DNA from 2 places in the Streptomyces sp. NPDC033221 genome. Region 2 is predicted to be linked to the other one. Evidence: riboswitches for the same ligand, from Rfam matches in the RefSeq annotation. Region 2 holds a riboswitch; the other holds the start of a gene.
What was found. A riboswitch is a leader RNA that binds a small molecule or an ion and turns the genes downstream of it on or off. The one in region 2 is predicted to bind S-adenosylmethionine.
Positions count from the first base shown of each region.

Region 1: another riboswitch for S-adenosylmethionine. It lies ahead of ACZ53K_RS02210 (aminotransferase class V-fold PLP-dependent enzyme); the one in region 2 lies ahead of thrC (threonine synthase).

Region 1 covers NZ_JBVIQN010000002.1:13,965-21,679, reverse strand. The annotation lists gene ACZ53K_RS02230 (NYN domain-containing protein) at 1-844, opposite strand, end outside; gene ACZ53K_RS02225 (hypothetical protein) at 879-1,118, opposite strand; gene ACZ53K_RS02220 (rhomboid family intramembrane serine protease) at 1,391-2,110, shown strand; gene ACZ53K_RS02215 (Lrp/AsnC family transcriptional regulator) at 2,107-2,388, shown strand; gene ACZ53K_RS02210 (aminotransferase class V-fold PLP-dependent enzyme) at 2,468-3,847, opposite strand; SAM riboswitch class IV at 4,020-4,137, opposite strand; gene trpD (anthranilate phosphoribosyltransferase) at 4,222-5,286, opposite strand; gene qcrB (cytochrome bc1 complex cytochrome b subunit) at 5,433-7,070, opposite strand; gene qcrA (cytochrome bc1 complex Rieske iron-sulfur subunit) at 7,067-7,715, opposite strand, start outside.
Region 2 covers NZ_JBVIQN010000005.1:241,252-248,966, reverse strand. The annotation lists gene otsB (trehalose-phosphatase) at 1-70, shown strand, start outside; gene ACZ53K_RS08750 (alpha,alpha-trehalose-phosphate synthase (UDP-forming)) at 99-1,559, opposite strand; gene ACZ53K_RS08745 (glucosyl-3-phosphoglycerate synthase) at 1,660-2,607, opposite strand; SAM riboswitch class I at 2,768-2,923, shown strand; gene thrC (threonine synthase) at 2,941-4,230, shown strand; gene ACZ53K_RS08735 (MoaD/ThiS family protein) at 4,387-4,665, shown strand; gene ACZ53K_RS08730 (cold-shock protein) at 5,105-5,308, shown strand; gene groL (chaperonin GroEL) at 5,672-7,297, shown strand; gene ACZ53K_RS08720 (SDR family NAD(P)-dependent oxidoreductase) at 7,539-7,715, shown strand, end outside.

The DNA.
Region 1 (7,715 bases), on a different contig from region 2:
GCCCCTGAGCGGCGTCCAGGACGGTGTCCAGCAGCAGCCGCAGCCGCATGTCCTCGACGCTGCGGCCCTCGCGCGTGGCCCGGCGGCTGGCCTCCAGCGACGCCTCGGCCTCCGCGATACGGGCCTTGAGGCGGCGCGCCTCACTGTCGGCGGCGGTCTTCTCCTGCGCCGCCGCGGCCCGTACGGACTCCGTCTCGGCCGCGGCCTTGCGCACCGCCGCCTCGCCCCGCTTGACGTCACTGAGCGCGCTCCGCAGCTTGCGCTGCAACGACTCGTTCTCCTTGCGCAGCGCGTCCAGGTCGCCGCGGGTGCGGTCGGCCTCGGCGCGGGCCTGCGCGCGCGCCTGCGTCAGCTCCTCGCGCAGCGCGGCCAGCTCGCGTTCGGCCTCCTCGCCGGCCTGTTCCGCGCGGGCGCGCTGCGCCTCCTCGCCGGCTGCGGCGACCAGCTTGACCCAGCCTTCGGGGCGCAGCACATAGGCCGCCGCCGCGACATCGAGCGGGTCGGCGGCGGCGGGCGGGGTGCCGCTGTCCAGCGCCTCGGCCAGTTCCGGCTGTGCCTCGCGCAGCCGGCCGGCGATCCGCTGGCGGAAGACCGCGTCGTTCTCCAGCGCCGCGGCCATCGCGTTGCCCGCGAACTTGGCCCGGCGGCTGGGGGTGAACCGCGCGTACTGTCGCAGTGGCGGCGGAAGTTCGGCGACCGTCAGGCCGCCGAAGGACTCCGCGGTGAGCGCCACGACGCGGCGCCGCACGCCCTCGGGCAGCGGACGGTCGAGCACCTCGTCCGCCTCGGCCGTACCGGCCTCGGCATCGTGCCCCGCCCCCGCAGGCCCTTCTGGACGCTCCACCACTGCTGCATCGCTCCGATCTCAGGCGCTCGACTCAGGCGCCGGCGTCCGGCCGGTCGACCAGCTCGATCTGGTCGACCGCGTTGCACCAGCGGCAGCGCACGGACTCGATGCTCTCACTAAGCACCTCGCGTTCCTCCACCTTCGGCTCCCCGGCGAGGTCGAGGTGGAGGTACTCCACGGCCTCGGAGCGGCGGGTCACGTCGAAGCGCGTCAGGTTGCCGCACAGGGTGCAGCGCCACCGGGTCCCGTCCGTCGGCAGGGGAACAGCCATGGTGTGGTCCTCTTTCGTCACGCTCGGGCGAGCGGGGCTCGTGCGGTCGTTCGGGGGCTTCCCGCGGTGCGCCGTCGGACTGCGGAAGTACGCGGGTACTGCCCGTTACCCTACGGCCTGACGCCCTTACGGCGCGGCCCCGCCCGGGAGGCGGGACGCGGCGAGGCACTCTGTCCTGATTGCCCGCATTACGCCATGATCACTTCATGACGGCCCCGCCCCTGTTCCCCCGGTCGCCCCGCGCCCGCTCGGTGCTGACCGTGTTCTCCCGCATGACGAACGTCCTGATCGCCCTGTGCTGCGTGGTCTTCGTCGTCGGGCCCGCCTCCGGCCTCAACGGCATATACGGCACCGGCGACGCCGTCGTCCAGGCACAGACCGCGTACTTCGAACGCTGGGGCGTCATCCCGCGCGACCTGTGGAGCGGCTCGCCGCGCGCTCTGCTCACCCCGCTGACCGCCCTGTTCGCGCACGGCAGCTGGCTGCACCTGCTGGGCAACGTCCTCTTCCTGTACGTCTTCGGGGGCATGGCCGAGATCCGTATGGGACGCCTGCCCTTCGCCCTCTTCTACCTCGTGACCGGCTACCTGGCGCTGCTGGGCTACGCGGCCGCGCACGCCTCCTCGGGACAGACCCTGGTCGGCGCCTCCGGGGCGATCTCCGGAGTGCTGGGCGCGTTCCTGTACCTCTTCCCCAAGGCTCGCGTCACCAGCATCTACCCGTTCCTCTTCTTCCTGCCGCTGCGCTTCCCGGCGTGGATCGTGCTGCTGTTCTGGTTCGTCCTCCAGTGGATCGCCGCGCAGCGCGCCCCCGCCACCCCGGGCGTGGCCTACCTCGCCCACGTCATCGGCTTCGCGGTGGGCTTCCTGTACGCCTGGGTGCGATACCGGCCGAGCCCCTGTCCGCCCGAGGTCGCCGCCGCGTCCCCCGGTAGTGTGGGGTCAGCCGGAACGGCGAAGCAGCAGGCGGCCGAGGGAGAGAGCCAACCGTGATCACTTCGATCGTGCTCATCAAGACCAGCGTGGACCAGATCCCGGAGATCGCGGAGAAGATCGCCGCGCTGGAGGGCGTGAGCGAGGTCTACTCGGTCACCGGTGCGCACGACCTGATCGCCATGGTGCGGGTGGCCAACCACGACGACCTGGCCGACGTCATCCCCGGCCGGATCAGCAAGGTCCCGGGCGTCGCCTCCACCGAGACGCACATCGCGTTCCGCACGTACTCCCAGCACGACCTGGAGGCGGCCTTCGCGATCGGCCTGGACGCCTGACCCGGACCGCCACCGCACACGAAACCCGCGCCGCGGCGCCCGGACAGCGGAGCGCCGCGACGCGGGCGGACCAGCAGGGCTACGCCGCGGTGTCCGGCACGCAGCGCCCGTCCTCGGTGCGGTAGCTCCACCGCGCGCCCTGCGTCACCAGTTCCTTGACGGCCCGGACGAAGCGGTCCACGTGCTCGTCGGGCGTACCGGCCCCGAAGCTCACCCGGATGGCGTTCAGGCTCTGCTCACCCGGTGCCCCTTCGGGCGCCCCGCACTCCCCCGGGGCCTGGGACTCGGCGCCGAGCAGGGTCCGTACGAGGGGATGCGCGCAGAACAGCCCGTCGCGCACGCCGATGCCGTACTCCGCGGAGAGCGCCGCCGCGAAGTGCGAGCTGTTCCAGCCCCGGACGACGAAGGACAGCACGCCCACCCGCGGCGCGTCGTCGCCGAACAGCGAGAGCACGGTCACCTCGGGCACCTCGGCGAGGCCCGCCCGCACCCGCTCGACGAGCTGCTGCTCCCGGGCCACCAGGTTCTCGAAGCCCGCCTCGGTGAGTGCCTTGCAGGCGGCGGCGATGGCGTAGACGCCGATGACGTTGGGCGAGCCGGCCTCGTGGCGGGCCGCGGTGGTGTGCCAGTCGACGTCCACCCCGCCGTCGGCGCGGCGCGCGACCGTGCGGCTGGCGCCGCCGCCCGCCAGATACGGCTCCGCGTCCTGGAGCCAGTCTGCGCGCCCGGCCAGCACACCGGCCCCGAAGGGCGCGTACAGCTTGTGGCCGGAGAAGGCGACCCAGTCCACGTCCAGCTCGGCGATGTCGACCGGGTGGTGCGGCGCGAGCTGCGCGGCGTCGAGGACGATCCGCGCGCCGTGCGCGTGTGCCGCGGCGGCCAGCTCCCGTACGGGCCACAGCTCACCGGTCACATTGGAAGCACCCGTCACGCAGACCAGAGCGTTCTTGTACGGCTCGCGCTCCGCCAGCGCCCGCTCCAGCGTGTCCACCGCCTGCTGCGGGGTGCGGGGCGCGTCCAGGTACGTCACCTCGGCGTCCGCGCGCTGTTCCCAGGGCAGCAGCGAGGCGTGGTGCTCGGTCTCGAAGACGAACACCCGGGTGTGTGCGGGCAGCACGGCGGCCAGCAGGTTCAGCGAGTCGGTGGTGGAGCGGGTGAAGACCACCTGGTCGGCCTCCCGGCAGCCGAGGAAGTCAGCCACCGCCGCCCGGCTGTTCTCGAACAGGTCGGTGGACAGCTGCGAGAGGTAGCCCGCCCCGCGGTGCACGCTGCCGTAGTACGGGGCGTACGCGGCCACGTCGTCCCAGACGCGCTGGAGCGCCGGGGCGCTGGCGGCGATGTCCAGCGCGGCGTACTCGACCTCACCGCCCGTGACGAGCGGGACCAGCACGTCCCGGCCCAGCACGGGCAGCGGGGTGCAGACGGCGGCATCGGTGGTGGCGGCAGCGGAAACAGGCATGGCGAACTCCCGTGGAGGCAGGGCGACTTCGCTGCGGGGCGCGCACGCGAAAGCGGGGCCGGCCGACAGCGGTGAAAGGAAAAAGGGGTGCGGAAAACGGGGCCGGACGGCCCTAACGCATTCGCTGCAACACGGGAGATCTCCCTCAAGGACCAGGATCCCTGGCACGAGGGATCCGCGCTTGCCGCAGACCTCGCTGCCTGCGACCTGGTCATCACCCGGGGCACCCCGCCACGGACGGAGGGTTGCCGGACAGCGGGCCGGGGCCGTAGTCGCTGTCACTCGTGACCTGGGCAGAATCATGCCACACGATCGGAAGCACGCAAGGCCCGGTCCGTATGCCGGACCGAGCCTTGCGTCACACCACGGCCGTCTCAGGCGTTGCTGGCCGCCACCCACCGCTCCAGCGCCCGGCGGGCCGCTCCCGAGTCGATGGCTTCGGCGGCCTTGGCGATGCCCGCGGCGATCTGCTCGGTCAGCGGCGCCGCCGTCGGCTCCAGGGCCACCAGGGCCGCCGCCGAGTTGAGCAGCACCGCGTCCCGCACCGGGCCGGGCTCGCCGCCCAGCAGGCGGCGTGCCACGTCCGCGTTGTACGAGGCGTCGGCGCCGCGCAGCGCCTCGACCGGCACCAGGGCGATGCCGACGTCCCGCGGGTCGAAGGTCTCCTCGCGTACGCCGCCGTCCCGTACGACCCAGACCTTCGACGTGGCCGTGGTGGTCAGCTCGTCCAGCCCGTCGTCGCCCCGGAAGACCAGTGCACTGGAGCCGCGTTCGGCGAGCACGCCGGCCAGGATCGGCGCCATCCGCGCGTCGGCGACGCCGGTGGCCTGGGCGCGTACCTTCGCCGGGTTGGTCAGCGGGCCCAGTACGTTGAACGTCGTACGGATGCCCAGTTCGCGCCGGGCGGGGGCCACGTGCCGCAGCGACGGGTGGAACTTGACCGCGAAGCAGAAGGTGATCCCGGCCTCCTCGGCAACCTCGACGACCCGGCGCGGGGTGAGGTCCAGGTTCACGCCCAGCTTCTCCAGCACGTCGGACGCGCCGCTGGCGGACGAGGCGGCGCGGTTGCCGTGCTTGACGACCTTCGCGCCGGTGCCGGCCACCACGATCGAGGACATGGTGGAGATGTTGACGGTCTTGGCGCCGTCGCCGCCGGTGCCGACGATGTCCACGCTCGGGCCCGGCACCTCGATGAGGTTGGCGTGCGCGTACATGGCCCGTACCAGGCCGGAGATCTCCGCGACGGTCTCGCCCTTGGCCCGCAGCGCGACCGCGAACCCGGCGATCTGCGCGTCGGTGGCCTCGCCGCGCATGATCCGGTCCATCGCCCAGGCGGTGTCGTCGGCGCCCAGGTCACGGCCCTGGAGGAGGGCTTCCAGCACACCCGGCCAGGTGCGGGCCGCCACGCTGTCGCCGCCATTCGGGGTCGCAACGTTCATGGTCCACACTCCTGGATTCGTCTCCTGCTGGTGCCGAAACCCTATCCGGCCCCGTGCCATGCCGAAGGGCCCCGTCCAGTGACTGGAAGGGGCCCTCTGGGTGGCGTACTTACGCGGTGGTACTGCCGTGCGTCACACGGCGGGGATCAGTGGTGGCCGTGGCCGCTGGTGATCTCCTTGTACTCCTCGGCGGTCGGCTTCGGGATGACGTTGTCCTCGCCGTAGTAGCCCTTGGAGAGCTTGGCGCGGAGCTTGGTCGTCCGCTTGACCTTCCGCTCGACACCGTTCTCGTCGACCTCCGGGCCGATCTCGAACGGCTTGGGCTGCTCGTGCTGGGTGAGCGTGTGCAGCTGCTCCTGGTTGAGCGGCTCGTGCACCTCGATGAACTCACCGTGCGGCAGCCGCTTGATGATGCCGGACTCACGTCCGTGCAGCACCTTGTCGCGGTCCCGGCGCTGCAGGCCCAGGCAGATCCGCTTGGTGACGATGAAGGCGACGACCGGCCCGACGAAGAAGCCGATCCGGACGAACCAGGTCAGCGAGTTCAGCGACAGGTGGAAGTGGGTGGCCCACAGGTCGTTGCCGCCGCCGATCAGCATGATGAGGTAGGCGGTCAGCCAGGCCACACCGAAGCCGGTACGGGTCGGGGCGTTGCGCGGGCGGTCCAGGATGTGGTGCTCGCGCTTGTCACCGGTGACCCAGGACTCGACGAACGGGTAGACCGCGATCGCGACCAGCACCAGCGGGAAGATGAGGATCGGGATCAGCACACCGAAGTTGATGGTGTGGCCCCAGATGTCCCACTCCCAGCCGGGCATCACACGGACCAGACCCTCGGCGAAGCCCATGTACCAGTCGGGCTGGGCGCCGGTGGACACCTGGTCGGGCCGGTACGGGCCGATGGCCCACACCGGGTTGATGCTGGCGACCGCCGCGATCACCGAGATCACGCCGAAGACCAGGAAGAAGAAGCCTCCGGCCTTGGCCATGTAGACCGGCAGCAGCGGCATGCCGACGACGTTCTTGTTGGTCTTGCCGGCACCCGGGAACTGCGTGTGCTTGTGGTAGAAGACCAGGATCAGGTGCGCCACCAGCAGACCCAGCATGATGCCGGGCAGCAGCAGGACGTGCACCGTGAAGAACCTCGGGATGATGTCGTGCCCCGGGAACTCCCCGCCGAAGATGAACATCTGCAGGTACGAGCCGATGAGCGGCATCGCCAGGATGACACCCTCGATGAACCGGACGCCGGTGCCGGAGAGCAGGTCGTCCGGCAGCGAGTAGCCGGTGAAGCCGGTGAACATGCCGAGCACCAGCAGCAGGAAGCCGAACAGCCAGTTGACCTCGCGCGGCTTGCGGAAGGCGCCGGTGAAGAACACCCGCATCATGTGCACCATCATGCCGCCCAGGAAGACCAGGGCCGCCCAGTGGTGGATCTGCCGGATGAGCAGACCGCCGCGCACGTCGAAGCTGATGTCCAGCGTCGACTCGAACGCCTGCGTCATCCGGATCCCGTGCATGGGCACGTACGAGCCGTGGTACGTCACCTCGGCCATGCTCGGGTGGAAGAACAGCGTCAGGTAGACGCCGGTCAGGATGATGATGATGAAGCTGTAGAGGCAGATCTCGCCCAGCATGAAGGACCAGTGGTCCGGGAAGATCTTGCGCATGTTGGACTTGGCGAGGCTGTAGATGCCCAGCCGGCCGTCCGCCCAGTCGGCGATCCGCTCGCCCCGCGGCGCCTGGCCGCGGCGCGTGGTGGTCGCGCTCGTCTCGTTACTCATCCGCGCTCCCAGAAGCTCGGGCCGACGGGCTCCGCGAAGTCGCTTACGGCTTCGAGGAAGCCGTCCTTCACCGTGATGTGCAGCTGCGGCAGGGCGTGTCCGGCAGGGCCGAAGATGACGCGTCCGCCGTCGGCCAGGTCAAAGGTCGACTGGTGGCAGGGGCACAGCACGTGGTGCGTCTGCTGCTCGTAGAGGCTGATCGGGCAGCCCACGTGGGTGCAGATCTTCGAGTAGGCGACGATGCCCTCGTGCGACCAGTCCAGTTCCTGCTTGTCCTTGATGTTCTGCGGCTGGATCCGCACGAGCATCAGGGCGTCCTTGGCGATCTTCTGGTTGAAGTCGTGGTCGTCCTCCTCCAGGCCCTCGGGCTTGGCGAAGGTCAGCGAACCGACCGCGATGTCCTCGGGACGCAGCGGGAGGTTGGTCGACTGGTTGACCAGGCGGATGCCCTTCTTCCAGCCGGTCGTCCGGAGCTTCTTCTCCGGCAGCGGACCGAGGTCGCGCAGCAGCACCACACCGGAGAGCGGCACCAGGGCCAGCGCGCCGAACATGGTGTTGCGGACCAGCTTGCGGCGGCCGATCGCGGATTCCTTCGCGCCTGCGCGGAAGTCCTCCATGACCTTGGCCTTGACCTCGGGGGCCGCC
Region 2 (7,715 bases):
CGTCGACGGCCCGCCGGGCGTCGTCGGGCTGCTGCACGCCCTCGCGGACCGGCTGGGGGCGCCCGCCTGACGGCTGCGGTCCGCGGGCGCCGGGCGGGTCAGCGTTCCAGCGCCCGCAGCTGCTGGAGGAACCAGCGGTCCGGCGGCAGCGCGGTGGCCGCCGCGGCCAGCCGCTTCGTGCGCTCGGCCCGCTCGCCGTCCTCCATGGACAGCGCCTCGTGCAGCGCGCGGGCGGTGGCCGAGATGTCGTACGGGTTGACGCAGACCGCGTCCTCGCCCAGCTCCGCGTACGCCCCGGCCTCCCGGGACAGCACCAGCGCGCAGCCTGCCTCGGAGATCACCGGGACCTCCTTGGCGACCAGGTTCATCCCGTCCCTGATCGGGTTGACCAGCGCCACGTCGGCGATCCGGTAGGCGGCCAGCGACCGGGCGAAGTCGTCCTTCACGTGCAGCACGACCGGCTGCCAGCCCGGGGTGCCGTACTCCTCGTTGATCTCCTCGGCCAGCCGCCCGACCTCGTCGGTGTAGGCGCGGTAGACCTCCAGGTCCTGGCGGGAGGGGTAGGCGAACGCGATGTGCACGACCTGTTCGCGCCACTCGGGGTGCCCGGCCAGCAGTGCCCGGTAGGCGCGCAGCCCGCGCACGATGTTCTTGGACAGTTCCGTACGGTCCACCCGCACGATCGTCTTGCGGTCCGGGCCGCCGATCTGCTCCCGCAGCGCCGCCAGCCGCTCGTCCACGTCCGGGCGGTGCGCGCGCTCCCGCAGGAACTCCGCGTCCGCGCCGAGTCCGTGCACACCGAGCCGGGTCGTCCGGCCCTCATGGACGACGCTCAGCTCTCCGTCCGCGTCCCGCCGCACCTCGGCGCCCAGCACCGCCGTGCAGCACTCCGCGAACGCCTCGGCCCAGCGCCGCGTCAGGAACGCGGCGCGGTCGCCGCCCAGCATCCCGAGCAGCACCGCCTCGGCCACGTCGTCCGGCAGCATCCGGAAGTAGTCCGCGGGCGCCCACGGTGTGTGTGAGAAGTGCCCGATGCGCAGGTCGGGGCGGCGGGCGCGGAGCAGGCCGGGCACCAGCGTGAGGTGGTAGTCCTGCACGAGGACGACGGCGCCGGGCGCGGCCTCGTGGGCGAGCGCGTCCGCGAAGGCCGCGTTGTACGCCTCGTACGACGCCCACTGCGCGCGGAAGCCGTCGTCGAAGGACGGGTCCAGCGGCGTCTGGTAGAGCATGTGGTGGACGAACCAGAGCACCGAGTTCGCGATGCCGTTGTAGGCATCGGTGAAGACATCGGCGGGGATGTCCAGCATGCGTACGTGCCGGCCGCCCGTGTCGGCGGTGTCCAGGTGGCCGCCGCTGCGCCGGGCGGCCTCACGGTCGCCGTCCCCGAGGGCGGCGCACACCCACACCGCCCCGGCGTCGGGCCCGATGGCGGAGAGGCCGGAGACCAGCCCGCCACCGCCGCGTTTGGCGGTCAGCGTGCCGTCCTCCCCCTTCCCGTACGAGACCGGGCCGCGGTTGGACGCGACGAGGACCTTGGCACCAGAACGCTCGGAGACCATGTTGCGAGACTAGCCCGCCACCGATCCGCTCAAACGTGCGGAGCGTAGGCGGAACGTCACGGTTTCCGCCGCGCCGGAAACGGGCTCCGGACCGGTGGCGTCACGCCGCGCGGCGCGCCGCGTACTCCGGTATCTCCGCCATCGGCGGCCGCTCCTCGGTGTCCACGTCCCAGGTGCGCGGCACGAAGCCCGCCTCGCCGCGCTCGAACTGGGTCAGCCGCGGGCGCACCAGGTGGCCGCGGGCCAGCCGCAGCTGCGCGGTGCGGTAGATCGCCGCCGCCATCCTGCCGAGCGCCTGGCCGCCCTGGTGGCGGTGCTTGCGCACGCCGACGTCGACCTGGGCCAGCGCGTCCAGCCCGGCCGTGTGCAGCGCGTCGACCAGCAGGCCCAGCTCCACGCCGTACCCGACCGGGAACGGCAGCCGCTCCAGCAGCGACCGGCGCGCCGCGTACTCCCCGCCCAGCGGCTGCACGAACCCGGCGAGCTGCGGCCAGTGCAGGTTCAGCAGCGGCCGGGCGACCAGCTCGGTGACCCGGCCGCCCTGGCCCGCCGCCTCGCCCAGCGGACGGTCGTACATGCCCTTGACGAACTGCACGCCCGGGTCGGTCAGCAGCGGGCCGACGATCCCGGAGACGAAGCCGGCGTCGAACTCGCGCAGGTCGGCGTCGACGAAGCAGACGATGTCACCGCCGGTGGCCAGCAGGGAGCGCCACAGCACCTCGCCCTTGCCCGGCAGCGCGGGCAGCCGCGGCAGCACCTCGTCCCGGTGGACGACCCGCGCGCCCGCCTCGGCCGCGACCTTGGCCGTGCCGTCCGTGGAACCGGAGTCCAGCACCACCAGCTCGTCGACGAGCGGCACCGACGGCGTCATCAGCTCCGTACGGATCGCCTCGACGATCGCGCCGACCGTCGCCTCCTCGTCGAGCGCCGGCAGCACGACGGAGACCGTCTGCCCCGTCTCGCGCTTCGCGGCCAGCAGCCGGTCGAGCGGGCGGTCCGCGGCCGACCAGGACCGGCTGGCCAGCCAGCGCTCCACCTCTTCCAGCACGTGCGCGTCTCCTTCGTCCCCGGACCAGCGATGTGATCCATCTCGCGGTGCGGACGGCTGTCTCGACCGCCCATCCCTTCGGCTACAGTCTTGAACAACGCGATCGCCCCGGACATGCCGGGGTCGCGACAAACGCCTGGGTTCCGGCCCAGCGCCATACCGCTCATCCAGAGGGGCAGAGGGATACGGCCCGTTGAAGCCCCGGCAACCCTCCAGCCGGTCTCCGTCGCCGCACAGCGTGCGGCGCGCGAGGCTCCCGGCTAGGGAAGGTGCCAAATCCGTCTCGCGGCGAGATGCGTCGCGAGGAAGATGAGGAGAAAGGGCCTCGCCTCCATGGCTGTGCAATCCGTTGAAAGCACCACTTCCGCCACCGTTTCCCTGGGCCCGGCCGCCGCGCTGTCCTGCCGCGAGTGCGGCGAGCGCTTCGGCCTCGGACCGATCTTCGCCTGCGCGTCCTGTTTCGGGCCGCTGGAGGTGGCGTACGACCTGCCGGCCGGCGACCCCGAGAGCCTGCGCAAGCAGATCGAGGCGGGCCCCAACAGCATCTGGCGCTACGCGCCGCTGCTGCCCGTCCCGGCCGACGTCGCGGACAAGCCGAACCTCAACCCCGGTCTGACCAAGCTGGTCAAGGCCGACAACCTGGCCCGTGAGCTGGGCGTCACCGGCGGCCTGTACGTCAAGGACGACTCCGGCAACCCGACGCACTCCTTCAAGGACCGGGTCGTCGCCATCGCCGTCGAGGCCGCCCGCGCCTTCGGCTTCACCACCCTGTCCTGCTCCTCCACCGGCAACCTCGCGGGCGCGGTCGGCGCCGCGGCGGCCCGCGCCGGCTTCCGCTCCTGTGTGTTCATCCCGCACGACCTGGAGGCGGGCAAGGTCGTCATGGCCGCGGTCTACGGCGGCGAGCTGGTCGGCATCGAGGGCAACTACGACGACGTCAACCGCTTCTGCTCGGAGCTGATCGGCGACCCGCTCGGCGAGGGCTGGGGCTTCGTCAACGTGAACCTTCGCCCGTACTACGGCGAGGGCTCCAAGACCCTCGCCTACGAGATCTGCGAGCAGCTCGGCTGGCGGCTGCCGGACCAGATCGTCATCCCGATCGCCTCCGGCTCCCAGCTCACGAAGATCGACAAGGGGCTGAAGGAGCTGATCGCGCTCGGCCTGGTCGAGGACAGGCCGTACAAGATCTTCGGCGCCCAGGCCGAGGGCTGCTCCCCGGTCTCCACGGCCTTCAAGGCGGGCCACGACGTCGTACGGCCGCAGAAGCCCGACACCATCGCCAAGTCGCTGGCCATCGGCAACCCGGCCGACGGCCCGTACGTGCTCGACATCGCCCGGCGCACCGGCGGCGCGGTCGAGGACGTCAACGACGAGCAGGTGGTCGATGCGATCAAGCTGCTGGCCCGCACCGAGGGCATCTTCGCCGAGACCGCCGGCGGGGTGACCGTGGGCGTCACGAAGAAGCTGATCGAGGACGGCCTGCTCGACCCGGCGCTGACCACCGTCGTGCTGAACACCGGCGACGGGCTCAAGACGCTGGACGCCGTCGCGCCGACGACCGGGCCCACGGCCACCATCCGGCCGAGCCTGGACGCGTTCCGCGCCGCCGGTCTGGCGGGCTGACCGCCGCGCGTGGCCCCGCACACCCGTGCGCGGCCGTACGCATCCGTACGCGTCGGCACACACCGGTACGCGTCGGCGCGCCTCCGTCCGCGCCAGCGCCCACCGGCGCGCCCGCGCCCCTACGCACCCCTCCCGCAAGCTGGAAGGCAGCACATCATGAGCGTCAACGTCCGCATCCCGACCATCCTGCGCACCTACACCGGCGGCCAGTCCGAGGTCCCCGCCGAGGGGGCGACGCTCTCCGAGGTCATCAAGGATCTGGAGAAGAACCACGCCGGCATCGCGGCCCGCGTTCTGGACGACACGGGCAAGCTGCGCCGCTTCGTGAACGTGTACGTCAACGACGACGACGTGCGCTTCGAGCAGGGCCTGGCGACGCCGACGCCGGACGGCGCGGGCGTCTCGATCATCCCGGCGGTGGCCGGCGGCTGCTGAGCCGCCCGCCTGGGAGGCCCGACGATCTTTTTCGGCCCATCCCCGGGCCAACGGCTGAAATCACCCCGTCCGGCACGAAGCGGACGGGGTGATTCCGTCTTGTTAAAGGCGATACAGTTGAGGCGTTCCCCCGTTGAGCGCGTGCCGGAGGCATAAGAGACCCCGGCAAGTTGTGCGCGAAGTGTGGACATGATTTGTCGCGTTGGTGAGCTTTTGCCCGGCCCGACTTGCCCTGGAACAAGGGCATTTCTCCCTGTATTTGCGATTGTTCGCGAGCAGAATTCTCGTCCGACTGACCTGTTGCGCTGGGCAGTTGGACAGATACATTCAGCGGCGGTCGACGCGTTCCGGCGCACACCCCCTCCTGTCGGGGGGTGAGGTCTGACCCGGGTCCGCGGAGTGCGGTCCTGTGCAAGGGCCAGTAATAGGGGAGTTAGGCATGGCTCAGGGCACCGTCAAGTGGTTCAACGCGGAGAAGGGGTACGGCTTCATCGCGGTCGACGGTGGTGCGGATGTATTCGTCCACTACAGCGCGATCCAGATGGACGGTTACCGCACCCTTGAGGAGGGTCAGCGGGTCGAGTTCGAGATCTCGCAGGGCCAGAAAGGGCCGCAGGCGGACATGGTCCGCGTGGCCGGCTGAAGCGCCGACCGACTGCTGCGTCGAAGGCCCGCGTCCCCTTGTGGGGGCGCGGGCCTTCTGTGTTTGGGTGGGCTGTACAAGGGAGCGTCGGCTCACCCGGACGGGTGCGGTTTGACACCCGGCCCCCGAAGGGGAAGCTCCTCCAAGCCGCTTGCACTCTCCTGGGCCGAGTGCTAATCATTGCGTTAGCACTCTACGAGTGAGAGTGACAGCTAAGGACCGACTCGGTGAGGTCCGCGGGCAGGTGGGGCAAGGAACCACCGGCTCGCAGACCGTCCGTCGCGGGCGCCAGCGCGGTCCGGAGTATCCACCCTCCCCCAGACGCAGTCCGGGGGGACCCCCAGTCCGGGAGGACCACTTCACATGGCCAAGATCATCGCGTTCGACGAGGAGGCACGGCGCGGTCTCGAGCGCGGGATGAACCAGCTCGCCGACGCCGTCAAGGTCACCCTTGGCCCCAAGGGCCGCAACGTCGTCCTCGAGAAGAAGTGGGGCGCCCCCACGATCACCAACGATGGTGTGTCCATCGCCAAGGAGATCGAGCTCGAGGACCCGTACGAGAAGATCGGCGCCGAGCTGGTCAAGGAGGTCGCGAAGAAGACGGACGACGTCGCCGGTGACGGCACGACGACCGCGACCGTCCTGGCCCAGGCCCTGGTCCGCGAGGGCCTGCGCAACGTGGCCGCCGGCGCCAACCCGATGGCCCTCAAGCGCGGCATCGAGCGCGCCGTCGAGGCCGTCTCCGCCGCCCTGCTGGAGCAGGCCAAGGACGTGGAGACCAAGGAGCAGATCGCTTCGACCGCCTCCATCTCCGCCGCCGACACCCAGATCGGCGAGCTGATCGCCGAGGCCATGGACAAGGTCGGCAAGGAAGGCGTCATCACCGTCGAGGAGTCCCAGACCTTCGGTCTGGAGCTGGAGCTCACCGAGGGTATGCGCTTCGACAAGGGCTACATCTCGGCGTACTTCGCCACCGACATGGAGCGTATGGAGGCGTCGCTCGACGACCCGTACATCCTCATCGTCAACTCGAAGATCTCCAACGTGAAGGACCTCCTTCCGCTGCTGGAGAAGGTCATGCAGTCGGGCAAGCCGCTGCTGATCATCGCCGAGGACGTCGAGGGCGAGGCCCTGTCGACCCTGGTCGTCAACAAGATCCGCGGCACCTTCAAGTCCGTCGCCGTCAAGGCCCCGGGCTTCGGCGACCGCCGCAAGGCCATGCTCGGCGACATCGCCATCCTCACCGGTGGCACGGTCATCTCCGAGGAGGTCGGCCTCAAGCTGGAGAACGCCGGTCTCGACCTGCTGGGCCGCGCCCGCAAGGTCGTCATCACCAAGGACGAGACCACCATCGTCGACGGTGCCGGTGACAGCGAGCAGGTCCAGGGCCGCGTCAACCAGATCCGCGCCGAGATCGAGAACAGCGACTCGGACTACGACCGCGAGAAGCTCCAGGAGCGTCTGGCGAAGCTGGCCGGCGGCGTGGCCGTCATCAAGGCCGGTGCCGCCACCGAGGTCGAGCTCAAGGAGCGCAAGCACCGCATCGAGGACGCCGTTCGCAACGCGAAGGCGGCCGTCGAGGAGGGCATCGTCGCCGGCGGTGGCGTCGCCCTGCTGCAGGCTTCCTCGGTCTTCGAGAAGCTGGAGCTCGAAGGTGACGAGGCCACCGGTGCCGCCGCTGTGAAGCTGGCCCTGGAGGCCCCGCTGAAGCAGATCTCCGTCAACGGCGGCCTTGAGGGCGGCGTCGTCGTGGAGAAGGTGCGCAACCTGGCCGTCGGCCACGGCCTGAACGCCGCGACCGGCGAGTACGTCGACATGATCGCCGAGGGCATCATCGACCCCGCCAAGGTCACGCGCTCCGCGCTGCAGAACGCCGCGTCGATCGCCGCGCTGTTCCTGACCACCGAGGCCGTCATCGCCGACAAGCCGGAGAAGGCCGCCGCGGGCGGCGCTCCGGGCGGCATGCCGGGCGGTGACATGGACTTCTGATCCTCCCGGATCACCTGTCCTCAGATCGCTGGGGCGGCACCCCTCCTCCCAGGGGGGTGCCGCCCCAGCGGCGTTTCCGGGGCCGTGCGCTTTCCGGTACGGCCTTCCGCGCGACCTCCCATCCGAACGCCCATCCGGCCTCCCATACAGCCTTCCGCGCGGCCTCCCGTGCGGCCGAGGTGTGCCGGATCCGTACGCCGGTCCTTGCGCGGCACCCGGCCCGGCGGGGCACGATCGCCCCATGACGACTCGAAACGGGCAGACCGCCCGACCGGACCGGTTCTCCGCCGACACCGTCGCCCTGATCACCGGCGGCACCAGCGGAGTGGGCCTGGCAGCCGCGCGGCGGCTGCTCGCGGACGGCGCGCGGGTGGTGGTGTGCGGCCGGGACGAGCGCCGCCTCGACGCTGCCGTGGCG